3 regions of the Enterococcus sp. AAFC-DPL-5146 genome follow, and region 2 is predicted to be linked to each of the others. Evidence: predicted binding sites of a transcription regulator. Region 2 holds the regulator's gene; each other region holds the start of a gene.
What was found. The regulator LexA, encoded in region 2, represses DNA repair genes until DNA is damaged. The targets are predictions, from matches to a motif close to CNAACANNTGTTNG.
Positions count from the first base shown of each region.

Region 1 (7,268 bases), 650 kb from region 2:
TGGCAGCTGCTCAGACGAATGTCGTCATCATCCAGCTAACCGCTATGTTGTGAAACATGAATTATCAGAGCAAGATGTAAAAGTAAGACTTGAAGCTATTGCTAACTAAATATTCAAATTAAATCAAAAAACAGTACTAAACATCGATGTGTTTAGTACTGTTTTTTATTGTTTAAATATTTAAAACTTTATCTAAGAAATCTTTTGTCCGTTCATTTTGAGGATTTTCAAAGATTTGTTGTGGTGAGCCATCTTCCAAGAAATTACCACCATCGATAAACATCACACGGTTTGCTACTTCTTTAGCAAAGCCCATTTCATGAGTAACAATCACCATGGTCATTCCTTGCTTGGCTAATTTTTTCATAACATTCAGCACATCTCCCACCATTTCGGGATCAAGTGCTGAAGTTGGTTCATCAAACAACATGATGTCTGGATTCATTGCCAAAGCACGAGCGATGGCTACACGTTGTTTTTGTCCGCCAGATAATGATTCAGGATAGCTATCTTTTTTATCTGCTAAACCAACTGTATCTAAAAGCTGAATCGCTTTTTCTTCTGCTTCTTTTTTTGAGAGTCGTCCTAAATCGGTTGGAGCCAAGGTAATATTTTCCAAGATTGACAGATGCGGGAACAGATTAAAATGTTGGAAAACCATTCCGATATGCTGACGAACTTTGTTAATATTTGTATTTTTATCCGTTAAATTGGCACCATCAATTATGATATCTCCGCTAGTTGCTTCTTCTAATTGGTTTAAACAACGAAGAAAAGTACTTTTCCCAGAACCAGAAGGGCCGATTACGCAAACAACATCGCCTTCTTGAATCGATACATTGATATCATTAAGGACAGTATTATCACCGTATTTTTTTACTAAATGTTCTACTAGAATTTTTTCAGCCATGTTATTTCACCTTCTTTTCTAAAACTTTAGCTAATTTCGTCAATGCTGTAATTAAGATTAGATACATCATTGCAATTACAAAGTAAACCATTGTACTTTGCAAGTTTCTAGCAACGATGATTTTTCCTGTTTGTAATAGCTCAATTAAACCGATTGCTGAAAGAATCGTTGTATCTTTTAGAGAGATAACAAATTGATTGACGAAAGATGGAATCATGATTTTAATTGCTTGTGGTAAGATAATTTTTTGCATTGTACGGTTATAAGAAAGACCTAAACTTCGTGATGCTTCCATTTGACCGACAGGTACGGCATTGATTCCTCCTCGAACAATCTCAGAGATATAAGCACTAGCGTTTAATGTTAGTGTAATGATTCCGGCAAGGAAAACTGGAATATTGAATCCCAAAATACCAGGTAAGCCGAAGTAAATAAAGAAGGCTAAAACCATCAAAGGAATACCGCGAATGATGTCAACATAAATCGTAGAAATCACACGTAACGCTCTTGTTGGAGAAGCGCTGAATAATCCGAAAATTACACCAACGATTAAAGCTAAAATAAATGAAATCAATGTTAGTTGAATAGTCATCCATAAACCACTTAGTAGACGTTTCCAGTTGTTTTGGATCATGCCAACAAATGTTGATTCATCAACTTTATTTTCTGAAGCACCATCTTTTACATATTTTCCGATGATTTCATCATACTCGCCTGTTCGTTTTAATTCAGTTAAACCTTCATTGAACATTTCAATCAACTCTGGGTTTTTACCTTTTTTAACAGCGAAACCGTATTTTCCACCTTCTTCACGAGGGATAGGTGTTGTTAAAGGTTGTTTTTGAGCAACGCCATAACCGATTACAGGATAATCGTCCATCATTGCATCAATCTCACCGATTTCAAGAGCGCTGTATAGAGCGTCAGTTGTATCTAAATACTTGATTGAGTAATCATATTTACTTTTGTTTGCTTCAAGGAAATCAGCACTTTCTGTTCCGATTTTAGCGCCAACTTTTTTGCCTTTTAAGTCATCATATGATTTGATTGAATCATTTCCTTTTTTGACAGCGATTTGAATGCCGCTGTTGAAATAAGGCGTAGAAAAGTCAAATGATTTTTCACGTTCATCTGTAATCGTCATTCCCGCGATCATGGCATCAGCTTGACCAGATTCTACAGCTTGAACAGCTGAACTGAAACCAATAAACTTGAATTCGATATTAAAATCTTGCAATTCAGCGATTCGTTTAACTAAATCAACATCGATTCCTTCATATTTACCATCTGCATTTTGAAATTCAAATGGCGCAAAAGTAGAATCACTAGCAATCACATAAGTATCTTTTTTAGGTTGAACTTTTTTCATTTTGCTATCATTGTCAGGTTCAGTTCCAGTAGAAATATATTTATTTACAATCTCATCATATTTACCAGAGCTTTTCAACTCTTTCAAGCCAGCATTGAATTTTTCAAGTAATTCTTTATTTTGTCCTTTTTTAACAGCAAAACCATATGAACTGCCAGTTTCTTTTTTACCAACTAATTGTAGTTTTTGCCCATTTGTTATGGCATAACCTAAAACAGGGTAATCATCAAAAATAGCATCGGCCTCACCATTTTCAAGTGCTTGATAAAGACCTGTAGCATCGTCAAAATTTTTGATTGTATAACCATATTTGTCTTGATTTTTTTCTAAGAAAGTTGCACTTTCTGTGCCAACTTTAGCTGCTACGGTTTTTCCTTTTAAATCTTCATAGTTTTTGATTGTATCGTTACCTTTTTTGACAGCCATTTGCAGACCACTATCAAAGTATGGATCAGAGAAGTCAAATGATTTTTTCCGTTCATCTGTAATACTCATACCAGCGATCATACCATCTACTTGATTTGATTGAACGGCTTGGATAGCACTATCAAAGCCTAATGGTTTTTGATTTACTTTAAAGCCTTGATCTTTCGCGATAGCATTTAGTAAATCAATATCTATCCCAATATATTCTCCTTTAGAGTCTTGAAATTCAAAGGGAGCAAAAGTCAAATCTGTTCCTATATTATATGTTTTTTCCTCAGCCTGAACAGACTGTCCAAGTGTAAATGTTAGTAGACTTGCCATCATTACAATGAATGAAAGTAAAAAGTGTTTCCTTTTCATAAAATACCTCCTATATTTGCATATTGGATAATTATATAGTAAAAAAAGGCAAAAGCACAAGTCATTCAATAGGATAAAATTAAAAAAAAATCATTTCCTAACATTCTATGTAAGAAAACATCACATTTTGAAGGTGGAATATGATTAAAGCTCATCATAATTAATTTTATTTCTGTAATAAAGTGTAAATTAATAGAAATTGCGTATATGCAAGCTATTCTACTAGAATTGTCAAATCTAGTGCAACATTTCCGTAAAATTTTTTTCTAAGAACAGTATGAGTTAAGATAATCTCCTTCATATTTATTTTTGGAGAACATATAGAGATCTTAGCTCCAGAAGAAATACGCCAAACAATAGCTTCCAAAATCAGATTGATGACTGAAAAAGACCGTTAAGTGAGTTTCTTAAAGCTGACAGACTGTTGTCAAACCTCCATGATAATATTGTTCTTGTAAGACATTTTTATTTTAATTATCTAGCTGCGCAGGTTAGCGCTACACTCTGATACGATCTCATCAATTCCTAGGAGCTAAAGCTCCGATGATTGAAGGCCTTTTTGAAAAAGTTGAAATCCGGTTGTGACAAAAAGTTATCCTAAGATTTCCCTGTTTATCTGTCAGAATGAAGCAATCCTGCTTAGCTTTTAAAAATTAGGAGGATATTAAATGACAAACAATTATGAATTCCCAACATCAACACTTATTTCAGTTAACGGTGTGGAGCTAGAGGTTTTTGAAGCAGGACAAAAAAATGGAAGACGACCTATCGTTCTCTGTCACGGATGGCCAGAACATGCCTATTCTTGGAGATATCAAGTGACTCCTCTTGTAAAAGCAGGCTATCACGTTATTATTCCTAATCAACGAGGTTACGGGGAATCTTCCTGTCCAAAAGAAGTCACAACATATGATATTGAACATTTAACAGGTGATCTTGTAGCTTTATTGGATCACTATGAATACAAAGATGCTATTTTTATAGGCCATGATTGGGGGGCAAGTGTTGTTTGGAGCATGGCTTTACTGCATCCAGAACGTGTTTGTAAAATGATTAACTTATGTTTGCCTTACCAAATTCGAGGTGAGAAACCTTGGCTTGATTTTATGGAAGAAGTGTTTGGAGATGAGTACTATTTTGTTCATTTTAACAAACAACCAGGTGTTGCAGATGCAATATTAGACGAAAATGTGTCACAATTTCTCCATAACTTATATCGAAAGAATGTGCCATCACAAGGTCTTAGTGAGGGAATGGAAATGATTAATCTCGCCAAAGCAACCAAGCCTTTAGGTGAAGCTGTTATGAGTGATGAGGATCTTTCTGTTTATATCTCAGGTTTCAATAAAACAGGTTTCACTCCAAGCATCAATTGGTACAGAAACCTAAATCGTAATTGGCATTTATTAGCTGATGTCTCTCCTATTCTTCATCAGCCAACATTGATGGTTTATGGGGAGAAAGATAGTATCCCGCCACTTCCAAACATAAAAGACTTTGTACCTAACATAGACATTAAGAGTTTAAACACTGGCCATTGGATCCAAGAAGAAAGACCTGCTGAGCTTAATCAAATGATTTTGGAATGGTTGGAATAATGAGTGAAGTCCTATTTTTTAGTAATCAAACAGAATTTATTGATTGGTTGGCTATTCATCATCAAACAACTAGTGAAATTTGGGTAGTTTTTTTTAAGAAAAAGACCAATAAAGCAAGTCTTACTTGGTCTGAATCAGTAGATTGTGCGCTGTCATTTGGTTGGATTGATGGGATACGAAAAACAGTTGATGAAGCTAGCTATAAAATTCGCTTTACTCCACGTAAGTCTAATAGTCTCTGGAGTAGAATTAATGTGCAAAAGGTATATAAACTGATAGAACTCAATCAAATGAGACCGGAAGGATTGGCTGTTTTCAATCAAAGAAATGATCAAGTAGGGTATTCATCAGCCCATAGAAACGTTATTCTAATGAAAGAATATGAGGATAAAATCAGAAAAAATCCAAGTGCTTGGGAATTTTTCAATCAACTTTCGCCTTCTTACAAAAGAGATTCTATTTGGTGGGTAATGAGTGCAAAAAAAGAAGAGACCAGACTAAGAAGACTGAATCGATTAATTGATTCATGGGAAGAGGGAAAGATGTTAAGATTCTAGTTTGTTCACTTTGCTTTATTTCCGCTGAGACGGTCGTAAATAAGAGATTATGTCGTTCGTTACATCAATCAAAAAAAGAAATAAACGTTGTTAAATGAATAGACATTAAATAAAAGCTTAAGAGGCATGGACCCTAAAATTCTTTTGAGAGCATGTCTTTTAGTTTTCTTTGAGGCGTATCTTTGTTGTATTAATTGATATAATCTTCGACTTATTCTATCTATACTTGCTTATTCGCTGCTTGTTTAAGAGAAGCTGTTCTAATTCTAGATGAGAAATAGCAACACTTAGTTTCTCTAATGAGTTTTTTATAGAGTAAGGATTTTTCTTATATTTTTTTATCCATACATTTATTTTTTTGTGCATAAATTGCTATCCACTGTAGAACTAGCGAAAATATGTTCGGTATGGTAAAATATTTTTAGATACTTTTTCTATATTTGATAGAAGAAGTTTCCTATTAAATAGATCAAATGATTAAAACAAAATAATAATTATTTTGCCAAATCAACAATCAAATAGACTAAGAGGAGGATGTTGGATGATAGAAAGAGAGACCTCCAATACATTTGACTTAGTATCAAAATACAAGCCAGATGGAGATCAGCCAGAAGCAATCAAAAAGTTAGTTGAAGGTGTCGAAGGTGGAGAAAAAGCGCAAATTTTGCTTGGTGCTACAGGAACTGGGAAAACATTTACAATTTCCAATGTGATAACAGAAGTGAACAAACCAACATTGGTCATTGCCCATAATAAGACTTTAGCTGGACAGCTTTATGGAGAATTTAAAGAATTCTTTCCAAATAATGCGGTCGAGTATTTTGTTAGTTACTATGACTATTATCAACCTGAAGCCTATGTACCCTCTAGTGATACATATATAGAAAAAGATGCCAGTATTAATGATGAAATCGATAAATTACGACATTCAGCAACAAGTTCATTATTAGAACGAAATGATGTTATAGTTGTTGCTTCTGTATCATGTATATTTGGATTAGGTGATCCTAAAGAATATAGTGAACAAGTCGTTTCTATTCGTGTAGGAATGGAGATGGATCGTAATCAGTTATTGACAAGTCTGGTGAATATTCAATTTGAACGAAACGACATTGACTTTCAACGAGGCCGTTTCCGTGTACGTGGTGACGTGGTAGAAATCTTCCCGGCATCAAGGGATGAACATGCCTTAAGAGTTGAATTTTTTGGAGATGAAATTGAACGAATCAGAGAAGTGGATGCTTTAACAGGTGAAATCATTGGTGAGACAGAACATGTGGCTATTTTCCCGGCGACTCACTTTGTGACAAATGAAGACCATATGGAACAGGCGATTTCGCAAATTCAAGAAGAATTGGAAGGTCGTTTAAAAGTTCTTCGTAATGAGAATAAATTATTAGAAGCTCAGCGTTTAGAACAGCGAACAAATTATGATATTGAAATGATGAGGGAAATGGGTTATACGTCAGGAATTGAAAATTATTCTCGTCATATGGATGGTCGCTCAGAAGGTGAACCTCCATATACATTGATTGACTTCTTTCCAGATGATTTTCTATTAGTAATCGATGAATCCCATGTTACGATGCCTCAAGTTCGAGGGATGTATAATGGTGATCGAGCTAGAAAACAAATGTTGGTGGATTACGGTTTCCGTTTACCGAGTGCACTGGATAACCGACCATTACGTTTAGAAGAATTTGAAAAGCATGTTCATCAAGTTGTTTATGTTTCAGCAACCCCTGGCCCCTATGAATATGAACAAACGGACACTGTTATTCCACAAATCATTCGACCAACGGGATTATTAGATCCATTGATTGAAGTTCGACCAATTATGGGACAAATCGACGATCTAGTTGGTGAAATCCATGAGCGGGTGGAAAAGGATCAACGTGTATTTATTACAACGCTAACGAAGAAAATGTCTGAAGATTTAACAGACTACCTTAAAGAGCTTGGAATCAAAGTGAAGTATCTTCATAGTGATATCAAGACATTAGAACGAACTGAAATCATTCGTGATTTACGTTTAGGTGAATTTGATG
Region 1 covers NZ_CM177103.1:905,253-912,520, forward strand. Annotated here, with positions in the region: gene trhO (oxygen-dependent tRNA uridine(34) hydroxylase TrhO) at 1-109, shown strand, start outside; gene AC4BB2_RS04120 (amino acid ABC transporter ATP-binding protein) at 173-910, opposite strand; gene AC4BB2_RS04125 (amino acid ABC transporter substrate-binding protein/permease) at 912-3,065, opposite strand; gene AC4BB2_RS04130 (alpha/beta fold hydrolase) at 3,734-4,663, shown strand; gene AC4BB2_RS04135 (YdeI/OmpD-associated family protein) at 4,663-5,220, shown strand; gene uvrB (excinuclease ABC subunit UvrB) at 5,762-7,268, shown strand, end outside.
Region 1: the regulator LexA is predicted to act here: its motif matches at 5,612-5,625, upstream of uvrB (excinuclease ABC subunit UvrB).

Region 2 (7,268 bases):
ATTAGTCCAGTCATCTTCAGCTTTTTCGCCTTTTTCAACCATTGTTTCTTTGAAACGAGCAGCTACTTCATCCGGCACAGTAAAATCAGGATATTCCCATCCATAAACAGCTTTTGCTGCTGCAATTCCTTCAGCTCCGATTGGTGCACCATGAACTGAAGAAGTGCCTTCCTTTGGAGCGCCATAACCAATTACAGTTTTAACTTCAATTAAAGTCGGTTTATCCGACTCAGCTTTCGCTGCTTCAAGGGCTTTAGAAATGGCTTCTAAATCATTCCCATCCTTAACTAGAATATGTTGCCAACCATAAGCTTCATAGCGAGCCCCGACATTTTCAGTGAATGCTTTTGATGTTGGACCATCTAAAGAGATGTCATTTGAATCATATAACACAATCAACTTGCCTAGTTTCATATGACCTGCCATTGAACTTGCTTCTTGAGATACCCCTTCCATCAAATCACCATCACCACATAATGCATAAGTGTAATGATCCACTACAGGGAAGCTGTCACGATTATAAACTGCTGCTGTATGAGCTTCAGCCATCGCCATACCAACAGCCATTGCAATCCCTTGACCTAAAGGACCAGTTGTCGCTTCAACACCGTCTGTATGATGAACTTCTGGATGACCTGGTGTTTTACTTTCCCATTGGCGGAAACTTTTCAAATCATCTATCGTAACATTATAGCCTGCTAAGTGAAGTAAGCTATAAAGCATTGCTGAGCCATGACCAGCAGAAAGAATAAAACGGTCTCTATCTGCCCAATTTCTTGATGTTTTAGGATTTACTTTTAAGTGTTTTGTCCAAAGTGCATAAGCCATAGGTGCAGCACCCATTGGTAATCCAGGATGACCTGAATTTGCTTTTTGTACCGCTTCGATACTTAGTGTACGAATGGTATTGACGCCTAACTGATCAGTGTTATCGAACAAAAAAATCATCTCCTATTTAGGTTTTTTTTACCTTTATTAACTATATTTTATCGTATTTCACTTATGAAAGCAATTACTTTTAGTAAAAATAACTAAAATTATTCTCGATTATGCAATCCTTTAGCTTTTTGAATCTCTTTTAATTTTTCTGGAGTGACATCATTTCCTTTTGGATCAACAACTTTCATCCCTTCAATATGATGACGCATTCCTCCTCGAAAAGCAGCTAAGTATTCTTGCCGAAGAATATTTTGTTCTTCTTTTTCTTTCTCAGTTAACGAAGTTTCTTTTGCTTTTTTTGCAAGTTCATTTATTCGGCTCATTTTTTCTCTTGATAACATGCTTATCCCCCTTAAATTTTAAAACGCTAAATTTTTTCTACAAAACTAGACAAAAACATAATAATATACGAGCCAAACAAGTTTGTTTAACAAAACCTGTTTACTTTCCATGTCTATCTTATAAGATGGGCTTGAAAAACACAACTATATTCTTGATAAAAAAGAAAAACAATCTGTTATTCTTACGTAATCATTTTCTGATTAAGGCATAAAAAAAGTTTAACTATATTTTCCACTAAAATTGTCTAATTAAATGCAACACTTGTGAGATAATATAAAAATTTATTGCTATTAAGACCCTTTCTATAAAAAAATAGCCGCACTTTTGAATTAGATTCTCAAAGAGTGCGACTGTTCTTTTTTTATTTATCCAGCTTTCTACTGGCCATCCACTTAATCATTTTTGGGTCTGCATGAGAGAAAAATTGGCTTCCTCCTTCATTCAAGCTCGCAATTTTTTGCTTATCATCATCAGATAAAGAAAAGTCAAAAACATTCAAATTTTCAGCCATTCGTTCTGGTTTTATTGATTTAGCTAGAACGACAATCTCTTGTTCTAGCAACCAGCGAATGATTACTTGTGCCACTGTCTTATTATACTTATTTCCAATACTCATAAGAAGTTCATTTTTAAAAATATTATTTTTGCCTTCAGCAAAAGGAGCCCACGCTTCTGGAAAAATGCCTTCTTCCTTTAACGCTTGAATATTTTTAACTTGTTGATTGAACGGGTTGATTTCTATTTGATTTACCTGCGGAGTTATCTTATTAAACTCTGCTAGATCTACCGCTCGATCAACAGCAAAATTAGATACACCTATTGCTCTGATTTTTCCGTCAGCTTGTAATTCTTCCATCGCATGCCAAGCACCGTATATATCGTTGTAAGGTTGGTGTAATAACAATAAATCTATATAGTTCATTCCTAAACGATCAAGAGATTCTTGAAACGATTTCATAACACCGTCATAAGATACATTTTCAACCCAAATTTTAGTAGTAACAAACAGCTTGTCACGTGAAATACCTGACTTAGTAATACCTTGGCCAACAGCTTCTTCGTTCATATAAGATTGCGCAGTATCGATATGACGATAGCCGGCTTTAATAGCCTCATAAACTGCTTCTTCCGCCTCTTTCGGATCTGTTATCTGATATGTACCAAAGCCCAACACAGGAATATTCACTCCATTATTAAGTTTAATTGTTTGCATTATTTATTTCCTCCATTTCATTATTAGTTGTCTTTGTTCATATGCTTCATTGTCCAAAGCTCCTCAATATCATCATCAGACATATTTCCAGCTCTAAATTTTGCGATATGTTCATCATAAGTTGTAATTTTATATTGCAGCAGCTTACGAACTTGTGCAAGTTCGTCGATTTTTTCATCTAACTCTTTTAACTGATCTTTAAGAATATCCTTTTGAGCGAGTCGCTCATCACCTTCCATTTGAGAGAGTGTGGCAAATTCGATTAATGACTCAATAGATAACCTAGCATTTCTTAAACTTTTAGCTAGAAAAACCCAATTCAAATCTCGTTTTGTAAATATACGATAGCCGTTCTTGTCCCGTTTAATAGGAGGAATCACTCCTACACGTTCATAATACCGAATAGTCTCAACTGTTAAATTGAACATATCCGCCACTTGTTTTATGTTCATTCCAATAAACTCCTTTACTCTAGCATGGAGAAATCATGATTAATGATTTCTTTTAAATAGAATGTGTCATTCTCAAAATCAAACTTCAAAATACAACAATTTCCGATTCGCTCTTCTTGATCTACGGTACTTGCGTGTTGCCATTCTCGCATAAATTGCCGACAAGAAGCCCCGTGTGAGACCCCTAAAATAATTTCTCCTGAAGTCTGTTTCATAATTGTAAATAAACTAGAAGAAACTCTTTCTCGAAATTTTTGTTCACTTTCTCCGCCATATGTAACAAAGAAGTCCCCATATGGAAGTGGCGGGTTTAAATATTCATGTTCAGCTTCTAAATCACCAAAATTCCATTCTTTAAGTTCTTTTATTCGACTATAAGAAATATCTGTAACTAATTCCAAAGTATCGCACGTACGCTCAGAAGTAGACGAATACGCATCATCAAAAACAATATTTTTATCTTTGAAATAGTTCCTTGCAATGATCGCCTGTTCCTTTCCTTTTGATGTAAGAGGAGAGTCACACCAACCTTGAATTTTTTTCTGTCGATTGAATAGTGTTTCGCCGTGTCTCATCAAATATAATGTTTTCATCATAGCACCAACTACTTTCCTAAAGAGTTTTTTCATGCACACTTATCATAAACCCTGAAGTTCACTTTATAGCAAGAGAAAAATATATCTAACCAGTATTATTGAATTAAGCATAATGATTTATCATAAAATATCTCATAAGACGTTCTCCAGTTTAAACATTTTCTAGGACGATTATTTAATTTATGAATGACTGATTCAATATACTCTTCTGAAACAGGTGACATGTCTGTACGTTTTGGTAAGTACTCACGTATCAATCCATTTGTATTCTCATTTGTTCCAAGTTTCCATGGAGACCAAGGATCTGCAAAATAGCATTCTATACCACATAATCTACTGAAGTACTTATATTTTGCAAATTCTGATCCTCTGTCTGGCGTAATAGTTTTGCGTTGTTTCCTGTTTAGAGGCGATAATAATTTTACAATCATATCTCTTACACAAATTGAATCATTATTAGAAATTCTCCCCGCTAACAAGAATCGAGATTTTCAATCAACCAGTGTGACCAGACATGATTTTTCTCAGCGTCCTAATACAGTATCTGCCTCCCAATGTCAAAATTCTTCTCTAGTCTCAGCTTTTGTCGGATGTTCATGAATCGTTTTCATATCAGTAAATCTTCCACAACGATCACCGATTCTTTTATTCACTGATTTTCTTCCTTTTCGTCTTAACATTTTTCGTGCTCTAGGACTTCCTACAGGAAATCCTTCATCAAATAGACCATTGTAAATAGTAGGGTAACTGATAACAGATTCATTATTCTCTAAGTTAATTCTATTCGCTATCTGTTCTGGAGACCATTGGGCTTAAAAAAGTAGCTTACGAATGATTTCCTTATACGGTGACTGTTCCAAGATTCTCTTTCTTTCGCATTTCTGCTTGTTCTTATGATACGATTTTTGTGCTAGAGAAGGCGAATATGCTCTAAACTTTGTAGTATTCCTCTTAAGTTCCCTCATAACAGTTGAAAGACTTCTTTTGATTAAGCACCCAATTCTACGAATAATAAAACCAAAACCATGATAAGGAAAGATCATTTCCCACTCACGTATAGTAAGTTGTGTATCAAGTCATAGCTGAATACCTCCTAGTTGATATAATTCGTCAACACCATTATAACAGGCTTTTTCACCTTTGATTTTTAGTGTTGCACTTAAATTATATGTTCTAGCAAAAAATACGAACGCTTGTTTGATTCCTTTGGAAAACTATGGTACACTAAAATTATAAATCGAAAGAAGGTGCGGGTTTTGGTGAAACGTACAGATACAAGGCAAATAGAAGTACTAAAATATATATACGAACAAGTTGAACTAAAGGGCTATCCTCCGACCGTTCGGGAAATTGGAAAAGCCGTTGATCTTTCGTCAACATCCACTGTTCATGGTCATTTGGCACGTTTGGAGAAAAAAGGATTGATTTTACGCGACCCGACAAAACCAAGAGCTATCGAACTAACTGCAGAAGGTTTAGAAAAAATCGGTGTTCGACCGACGATTATTCCAATGTTAGGTGTAGTTACAGCCGGTGAACCTATCTTAGCTGTTGAAGAAGCATCTGACTTTTTCCCTCTTCCTCCTGATTTAAAATCAGAAGAAAATGCCTTGTTTATGTTAACAATTCGAGGTGAGAGTATGATTAATGCGGGAATATTAGATGGTGATCAAGTTATTGTTCGAAAACAAAGTAATGCATCTAATGGAGATATCGTTATCGCGATGACTGATGAGGACGAAGCTACATGTAAACGATTCTTCAAAGAAATCGATCATATTCGTTTACAACCTGAAAACGACGCTTTAGACCCTATTATTTTAAGTAATGTGAGCATTTTAGGCAAAGTTGTTGGATTATATCGCAATCATATTTAAAACAGCAAAAAACATACTATTAACTAGTATGTTTTTTTAGTAGTTCAATTATTATAATTAAGTATCTTGTCAAATTATTTACTCTGCTGAAACTTTTCGTTGGTATGTTTCAAACTGATAAGCATAAGGATTTTGTTCATCCTGCTCTCCTTCACTTAAGTTGATCATTGTCCAATCATCCCAAGAAACAGTTGGAAACTTCGTATCCCCTTCAAAAACATGATGGATAACCGTTCGATATAACACATCACAATGAGGTAAAAAATCCTCATACACTGCTGAACCTCCAGCAATAAATGTAATACCAGAAAATGATTTTGCATAGTCAAGCACTTCATTTATAGTGTGAAGCACACTAACTCCTTCTGCCTGATAGTCTTTATCTCTCGTCATCACAATTGTTTGACGATTCGGCAATGGACGGCTTCCCATTCCTTCAAAAGTCTTTCTCCCCATAACGATTGTATTGTCTTCAGTCATTTGTTTAAAAAATTTCAAATCATTTGGCAAATGCCAAGGTAACCGATTTTCTTTACCGATTGTTCCTTGTTCATCTTGTGCCCATATGGCTGCTAACATTAGGAAACTCCTTTCAAATTATACGGCAATCGGTGCCTTAATTGCTGGATGCGGGTCATAACCTTCAATGACAATATCTTCCATGTCAAAATCAAAAACAGACTGTTTTTCTTGATTCAATTTTAAAGTAGGAAATGGTCGACTCTCTCTAGAAAGCTGTTCATTCATTTGATCGATATGGTTGGTATATAAATGAGCATCTCCTATGGTATGGACAAAATCTCCTACTTCCAACCCAGTTTCATGTGCGATTAAATGTGTTAATAATGCATAACTAGCAATATTAAATGGCACACCTAGAAAAACATCTCCACTACGTTGATACAACTGGCAACTTAGTTTACCATCATTTACGTAAAATTGAAACATCGTATGACAAGGCGGCAACGCCATAGAAGGAACATCTTCAGGATTCCAAGCTGAAACAATCAAACGACGTGAATCAGGTGTTTTTTTAATCATATCGATTACATTTTTTAATTGATCTATAAAATGCCCCTCTTTTGTTTCCCAGTGGCGCCACTGAGCACCATAGATATTTCCTAACTCACCATACTTACTGGCAAAATCTTCATCTGTCAAAATTTTATCACAAAACTCTTTATGCTCTTTTTCATAACTCTCTTTGAACACTTCGTCTGCCAGAACCCGACGACCAAAATCTGTCATATCCGGTCCCTGATAATCAGGACTTTTTATATAGCGCTCAAAAGCCCATTCATCCCAAATATGATTATTATGTTGTAATAGATAACGAATATTAGTATCCCCTTTTAAAAACCATAGCAGTTCACTTTTAATTAAACCAAAAGGAACTCTTTTCGTCGTTAAAAGCGGGAATCCTTCTGATAAATCAAAACGCATTTGATGACCAAAAATACTGCGTGTTCCTGTACCTGTTCGGTCTTCTTTCAAGTGACCTTCCCCTAAAATTTTGCGGCCTAATGCTAAGTATGCTTCTTCCATAGTTATTGCCTCCTAATTTTCTGCATATTCGCTCAAATATTCCCAACGTTCCATTTTTTCTTCTAATTCTTGCTCCACAGTTGATAATTCAGTTTGAAGTTGCTGTAGCTTAGTAAAATCATCACCTTGATGATTCATTTCTTCTGTCAGCTTTGCTGCTTGTTCTTCAAGTTGTCCAATATCTGTCTCAATGGTTGCCCATTCTTTTTGCTCCATGTAAGTCAATTTGGTTTTTTCTTTTTTCTCAACTGGTTGTACCGACTTTGTATCGGTTTTGACCGTTCTTTTTGACTGCTCTTTATTG
Region 2 covers NZ_CM177103.1:1,552,056-1,559,323, forward strand. Annotated here, with positions in the region: gene tkt (transketolase) at 1-939, opposite strand, end outside; gene AC4BB2_RS06935 (DUF896 family protein) at 1,038-1,280, opposite strand; gene AC4BB2_RS06940 (aldo/keto reductase) at 1,643-2,494, opposite strand; gene AC4BB2_RS06945 (MerR family transcriptional regulator) at 2,518-2,946, opposite strand; gene AC4BB2_RS06950 (histidine phosphatase family protein) at 2,961-3,542, opposite strand; partial or broken gene AC4BB2_RS06955 (IS30 family transposase) at 3,638-4,600, opposite strand; gene lexA (transcriptional repressor LexA) at 4,799-5,419, shown strand; gene AC4BB2_RS06965 (dihydrofolate reductase) at 5,498-5,998, opposite strand; gene AC4BB2_RS06970 (thymidylate synthase) at 6,017-6,964, opposite strand; gene AC4BB2_RS06975 (ABC-F family ATP-binding cassette domain-containing protein) at 6,977-7,268, opposite strand, start outside.

Region 3 (7,268 bases), 450 kb from region 2:
CTCTCATCATTACTTCATGGTGACCACGTCTGGCTCCATAAGAGTTAAATTCGCGGACTGCCACTCCTCGATCAATTAAATACTGACCAGCTGGGCTATTTTTTTGAATACTTCCAGCTGGTGAAATGTGGTCTGTTGTAACCGAATCACCAAATTTAGCTAACACAGCTAGCTGTTTTAACGGCTTTCTCGGCTCTCTTTCTTTTGACATGTCTTTGAAATAGGGCGGATTTGCAATATAAGTGGAGGTTTCTTCCCAGCTATATAAAGGCTCGTCGTTGGTTTCAATAGCATTCCATTCGTCATTGTCACTAAACACCTGTGCGTATTCTTGCTGGTATAATTCTGGTGTAACACACTCATCAATCAAGACTTGGATTTCATCTCTAGTAGGCCATAAATCATTAAAATAAATTGGCCTATCATTTTCACCAATACCGATTGGTTCGTTGAATACATCAATGTCAACGGTCCCAGCTAATGCATAAAGTACCACTAGCGGAGGTGATGCTAGATAATTGGCTTTGACTAATGGGTGAATACGACCTTCAAAGTTACGATTCCCACTTAATACACCTGCCGTTAATAAATCATTCTCTCTGATTGCTTCTTCAACTTCTGGTTTCAATGCTCCTGAATTACCGATACAAGTAGTACAGCCATAACCAACTAAATGAAAACCCAGTTGTTCTAAATAAGGTAATAGACCTGCTTTTTCCAAATAAGCTGTAACAACTTTTGATCCTGGTGCTAAGGAGGTTTTTACATAGTTTGGTACCTCTAAGCCAAGCAATGCCGCTTTTTTAGCTACTAAACCTGCACTTAACATAACAAATGGATTGGACGTATTCGTACATGAAGTAATGGCTGCAATCGCTACTGCTCCTGGTTTGAGCTGATGGTGAACGCCTTCTAATTCTAAAGGAACACTTTCTACCTGTTGTTTTTCAGAAAGTCCAAACCCTTGTAAACCTGAAGGAGCTTTTACAGCTTCTTCAAATGCTGTTTTCATTTCTGATAAAGGAATCAAATCTTGTGGTCTTTTTGGTCCGGCAAGGTTTGCTTCAATTTCACTTAAATCAATTTCAATCACGTTTGTATAATTAGGTTCTTGATCATTTATTGGATCATAGAATAATTGATTTTCTTTTAAGTACCTCTCAGCAACAGTAACTGCTTGTTCTTCCCTTCCTGTTAGTCGCAGATAACGAATCGTTTCGTCATCTACAGGGAAAAATCCACAGGTTGCACCATATTCAGGTGCCATATTTGCTACAGTTGCCCGATCTGCTAAACTTAAATTGGTTAAACCTGAGCCAAAAAATTCAACAAACTTTCCGACAACTTTTTGCTCTCTTAACACTTGAGTCACTTTTAAAGCTAAATCTGTTGCGGTAGCACCTTGAGACAATTCATTGACAAAACGGACACCTACAACATCTGGAATTGGAAAATAAGAAGGCTCTCCAAGCATACTAGCTTCTGCCTCAATTCCACCCACGCCCCAACCTAAAACACCTAAGGCATTGACCATTGTTGTATGTGAATCTGTACCTACTAAAGTGTCTGGATAGAGCAAAATATTCGTATCATCTATTTTCTTTTGTGTGACTACCGATGCTAAATACTCAATATTCACTTGATGAACGATTCCTGTTGCAGGTGGCACAACACGATAATTATCAAAGACTTTTTGCGCCCAACTTAAAAATCGGTAGCGTTCTTTATTCCTCTGAAATTCCATTTTCATATTTAGTTGCAAGGCTTGCTTCACGCCAGCAACATCTACTTGAACGGAATGGTCAACAACCAAATCAACTGGAACTTCGGGATTGATTTTAGTAGGATCCCCACCTAAATCAGCAATAGTTTTTCTTAAAGAGGCTAAGTCAACTACAGCTGGAACGCCAGTAAAATCTTGAAGAATCACTCGTGCTGGTTTAAAAGGGACCTCACCATTATTAACATGTTCTGAAGACCATTGAGACAAATCATCAATATGTTTTTGAGTGATTCCGACTCCATTTTTCTGCCGCAGTAACGATTCTAATAGTACACGAATACTAAATGGTAACTTAGCCACAAACGGATGCTGTTCAGTTTCCAACGAAGCTAATGAATAATAATAGTATTTTCGATGATTCATTTCAAAAAAAGTTTCTGACAATTGTTTGCTAGTAATCAAAAACATCCCTCCTAAATTAAAAAAACTGAATAGAACTGCTCAGTATCAATGGGAAAATAAGAAAATAGATGCCTGACGTTTTAGTCACTGTCAAACTTTATTTTTCCAAAAATACTAGCTAATCATAAGTAATATACAGTTTCATCCTACACATGACCTGATTTTAGCCATTATAACGACATTATAAGTAATTGTAAACCTTTAAGAAGATGAGAAAAGTTATATTAATTAACACATATATGTTATATACATGTCACAAAAATAAACACCTATAAATAAAGGATTTACAATATAAAAACAATGATACCTCTACGGAAAATTAGCCATATTACATGTTTTTCACATTTTAAGTTAATCAAAAACAAATGTTAAGCAACTACTTTTCCCGTAAAAAACAGATGACATTTACTAAGTAGCATTTACACCTTTTCTAGACGTATTTACCGCTTTCATGTAAGACAAAAAAAATTAAATTAACTATCTAAAGAAACGTTAATTTAACGGAAAGAAGCATTCTAGAAATTAATTCCTTTCCATAAATCTTTTCCGTTATTTTACATAATAATAACTATATTTCAGTTCCTAGACTTTATAGTATTTTTTTCTCTTATTTTTAGTTATACTGATAGGGAAATTATTTATTTAAGGAGTTCTTTTATGGGGAATTATTTTAGTATTATCATTGGCATTATTTATCTAATTGGCGTATTTATGATTCCGAAATGGCGACTAAAAAAAGGATACCAAGATTGTAAATTTTTTGAATTACTCTGGTTTTCATTGTGCTTTATCTTCTATGTTATTTATTTAGAAATTCAACTGCACACCTATTATTTTCTAATCCCTTCAGCTTTTTTATTGCTTTTTCTTTTTTGTTACTTTAAAGAAAAACGCAGGTTGATGAATGGATTGCTATTCAATCTATTTTTGATCGTTGGTATGACTTATCTTGGGGTTTTATTAATTAGAACAGTTGACCCATTATTGACTATTTTAGCAGCAATCACAGGTGTTATCTTGTTACTATTCCTATTGATTGGGCTTTACGCCTTGCTAGTTTTCTTGTACTGGAATGCGATTGTGGTTCTGCGAAAAGAGGGGCATTCTCTCGCCAACTTATTGACCTTGCTTTTAGCAATTGGCTTGACTGTGTTTTTAATTTTCACTTTTTACTCTACTAGAGTTTTACCACCGTGGGCTTCTGTTTTGTTCGGGATTTTACCCTTATCAATGTTTTATTTTTCAATTGTTTTTTATAACTTTCTAACCATTTCCATCATTTATCAATTTAATCAACCAAAATACAATCAAGATTTCATTATCGTTTTAGGTTCCGGATTGATTGATGGGAAGACAGTACCTCCACTTTTAGGTAAACGTATTGAAAAAGCGATTCAATTTTACAAAGCTCAATCTCGAGCAACGTTAAATCCACCTAAACTCCTTATGTCTGGCGGTAAAGGTGATGACGAACATATTGCTGAAAGTATTGCTATGAAGCAATATGCCATAGAAAAAGGGATTCCTGAGACGGATATTTTAGTTGAAACAAATTCTAAAAACACCTTGGAAAATATGAAATTTTCTAAAGAAATCATGGAACAAGCTTTTGGTGGCACTGATTTTCATGCAATCTTCATTACCAATAATTTCCATCTATTTCGAGCTGGTCTCTTTGCTAAAATGGCTCATCTAGATGCTAATGGAATCGGTGCGAAAACAGCTTTTTATTTTCTGCCAAATGCTTTTTTAAGAGAATTTATTGCCATTGTAATGATGCATAAACGTCGCCATTTAATTATTTGCGGTCTAATTACTTTAATAATGATTCTATTAGCACTGGCTGAGTTCTTCCTTGTCTCTCACAATTAAATAAAAAACATCTAACTTTAAACGATTGTTTTTAAGTCAGATGTTTTTTTGTTTTAATGAAGCTGTACATGACGAATCTCATCGTAGCCAATCTTTTGACCAGCCACATAAATACCTAATTCATCATGACCTTGAATCTGCCCTATAATGTCTGCTCCGTAATTACCCTCGCTATCCAATTCTTCTTTTTGGATGATTACTTCAGCATGACGTTGAAAAGCTTGGGCTAAAACTTCATCGATTTCAGCCCAACTCATTTGTGTTTTCTTTTCAGGCGGTTTTCTTTTCTTCTCTTGTTCAATGATTGCTGTATGTTCAGACAAATAAAAGCCTGCCCATTTTTTCATTTTTCGATCTTGGTACTGTTCAAAATAATAATCTCGTTCGTTCCTCATTGTAAGCCCTCCATTCCCCCAGCGTGACCACCAACCAGTGATGCTCTTGAAATTGCTGTACCACCAGATGATACTGAACTTGCGTGAACTAATGAAACGTAGCCAAAACGCTGACGAATATCGTCAATTAGCTGATCTAATTTTAGTTCTTTCAATTGTTCATCTGGTTCATGAAATAAATCTAGTTGTACATAAGTATTGTAATTCAGTTTGGAATAAGTAATTCCAATATGTCGTACTTCTTCTCCATGCCAATGTTGTCTGAATATCATTAGACAGTATTCACCCAACACTTTACTGCTATTTGTTAAAGGTATTTTCATTTGCCTTGAAAAACCTGTTCCTTCCCTCTTAGCTGCTTTTGAAAAACCAATTGATAAATGAACACACTCTGTCTGACAGCGAGCTTTTCTAAGTCTGGCTGCCACCTGATCTGCCATTTCTCGAATCACTACTTCAATCTCATCCTGCCTTAGATAATCTCGCATCAAAATCTGAGAATTATTATAAGATCTTTCTTCCGGTATATATTTTTCAGCTAAACGACTGCGGTCAATACCGTGAGCATGCGCATAGAGCTGTTCACCAATGATTCCAAGAGTTCTTTTCAAGCTATTTATATCTGCATGGGCTAAATCATACACGGAACGAATGCCTAAGTTGTTTAATCGTTTCGCTAATCGATGACCTATTCCCCACATGTCAGTCATTGGTTCAATCGTCCAAACTTTTTCAGGAACATCTTCATAATGCCATACAGCTAAACATTCATTATTATGCTTCGCTTCAATATCCATGGCTAATTTTGCTAACAATGGATTGTCTCCAATACCAATCGTAATATATAGACCTGTTTCCTTTCGGATTCTTTGCTGGATTAGTTTGGCTAATTCTATTGGCGTTCGCCCGAATAATTTCCAACTGGCTGTTACGTCTAAAAAAGATTCATCGATTGAGTAAATATGTAAGTCTTCTTCTGATACAAATTCTTTATAAATTTCATTGATCTTCATATTTTCCTTGATGTACTCATTCATCCGTGGTGGAACTACTACTAATTCTGGATGATTCGGCACATCATATTTCCTTGTTACATTAGTAATTCCAAGAACTTCTTTCGCTTTTGGAGAAGAAGCTAGGACTAGGCCACCAGTATTTTCTGCATGACTCATTACCACTAACATTTTTTCAAGTGGATCGTATCCTCTGGCCACACATTCAACCGAAGCATAAAATGATTTTACATCGATACAAAAAACCGCTCTTCTAGGTTCTTTTTCATAATCAAAAAACATCGCTATCCTCTCCTTGATTTATTCCATAGCTAATTATACGAACGTATGTTTGTTTTGTAAAGGGGAACAACTTTTTAAAATTATAATTGTAAAAAAAATAACATTATTGCTTAAACTGCTATCAAAAAAAGGGAAAAAGCATTATAGTTATCTCATAGGATTTTTCTGTTCAAGCAACATCACTACTCTGAGAAACAGTACTTATTTAGAGCTAGCATTGGGATCTGATTTGCAAATGAAAAACCTTAGACCATTATTTATTAGGAGTGATGTGTGTGACCATCTATGAAAAATTTCTTCAAAACGAACGCCTCAGACGTTTTTTTGTTTTAGCTGCAGTTATTTTCGTTTTATATCTTGCTAGAAGCATGATTACAATGATTCTATTAACGTTTATTTTTACTTTTTTAGCGCTTCACTTTGTAAAATTTATTCAAGGATTTATTAAAATACCTTCTTTTGTACTTGTTGTAGCAACCTATTCTTTGATTGTTTTCTTAGTTTATCTAGCTATTACAAAGTACGTTCCAGTACTTATAAACCAGTCCTTGCAAATGTATAATTCTGTTGTACAGTTTTATCAAAATCCAACCGATGATCATAATCAGCTGTTAATGGTTATCAATGAATATATAGCCAAATCAAATCTAACGGCACAAATTCAAAATGGCGCCAGCATGATTTTACGTTATATTCAGGATATTGGATCAATTGGGCTTTCTTTTGTTCTCTCCTTCATTTTAAGTTTCTTCTTTATGATCGAGAAAAAGCAGATGGCAGAATTTTCTAAGTTATTTTTAAAAAGTGATTTTGATTGGTTTTTCCAAGATATCTACTTTTTTGCGGATAAGTTTGTTAATACATTTGGTGTTGTGATGGAAGCCCAATTTTTTATCGCCGTTGTGAATACTGCTATTACCACTATTTGTTTAGCTCTAATTGGATTTTCTCAGTTGCCAAGTCTGGCAATTATGATTTTCATTTTAAGTTTGATTCCTGTAGCTGGAGTAATAATTTCTTGTATCCCATTAAGTTTTATTGCATACTCCCAAGGCGGTATTAATGATGTGATTTATATTTTAGTTGTGATTATTGTCGTTCATCTATTTGAGTCTTATGTATTGAACCCTAAATTTATGTCTAGTAAAACGGATCTACCGATTTTTTATACTTTCGTTATTTTGTTAATCAGCGAACGATTATTTGGTGTTTGGGGACTGATTGTCGGTATTCCGATTTTTACCTTCTTTTTAGATATTTTAAAAGTTAAAGCGATTCGACCTTTAAAAAAACTCCCAGCAATTAAAAAGAAGAAAGAACGATTGGATTAATCTTCTCAAAAAAATACAACCTATTCTAAAATGAATAGCGTTGTATTTTTTATTTATGCTTATTTTTGCTTTTTATTTCCTAAAAATGTGACTAAAATTGATAGTAATGGCAAAACATAACAAAATACTGCATAAGGTAAGTAATTTACCGTTGCAACTCCTAAGGTTCCTGAAATAAAAACTCCACTCA
Region 3 covers NZ_CM177103.1:1,100,621-1,107,888, reverse strand. Annotated here, with positions in the region: gene acnA (aconitate hydratase AcnA) at 1-2,185, opposite strand, end outside; gene AC4BB2_RS04990 (YdcF family protein) at 2,843-4,057, shown strand; gene AC4BB2_RS04985 (hypothetical protein) at 4,111-4,452, opposite strand; gene AC4BB2_RS04980 (Y-family DNA polymerase) at 4,449-5,747, opposite strand; gene AC4BB2_RS04975 (AI-2E family transporter) at 6,023-7,078, shown strand; gene nhaC (Na+/H+ antiporter NhaC) at 7,138-7,268, opposite strand, start outside.
Region 3: the regulator LexA is predicted to act here: its motif matches at 5,786-5,799, upstream of AC4BB2_RS04980 (Y-family DNA polymerase).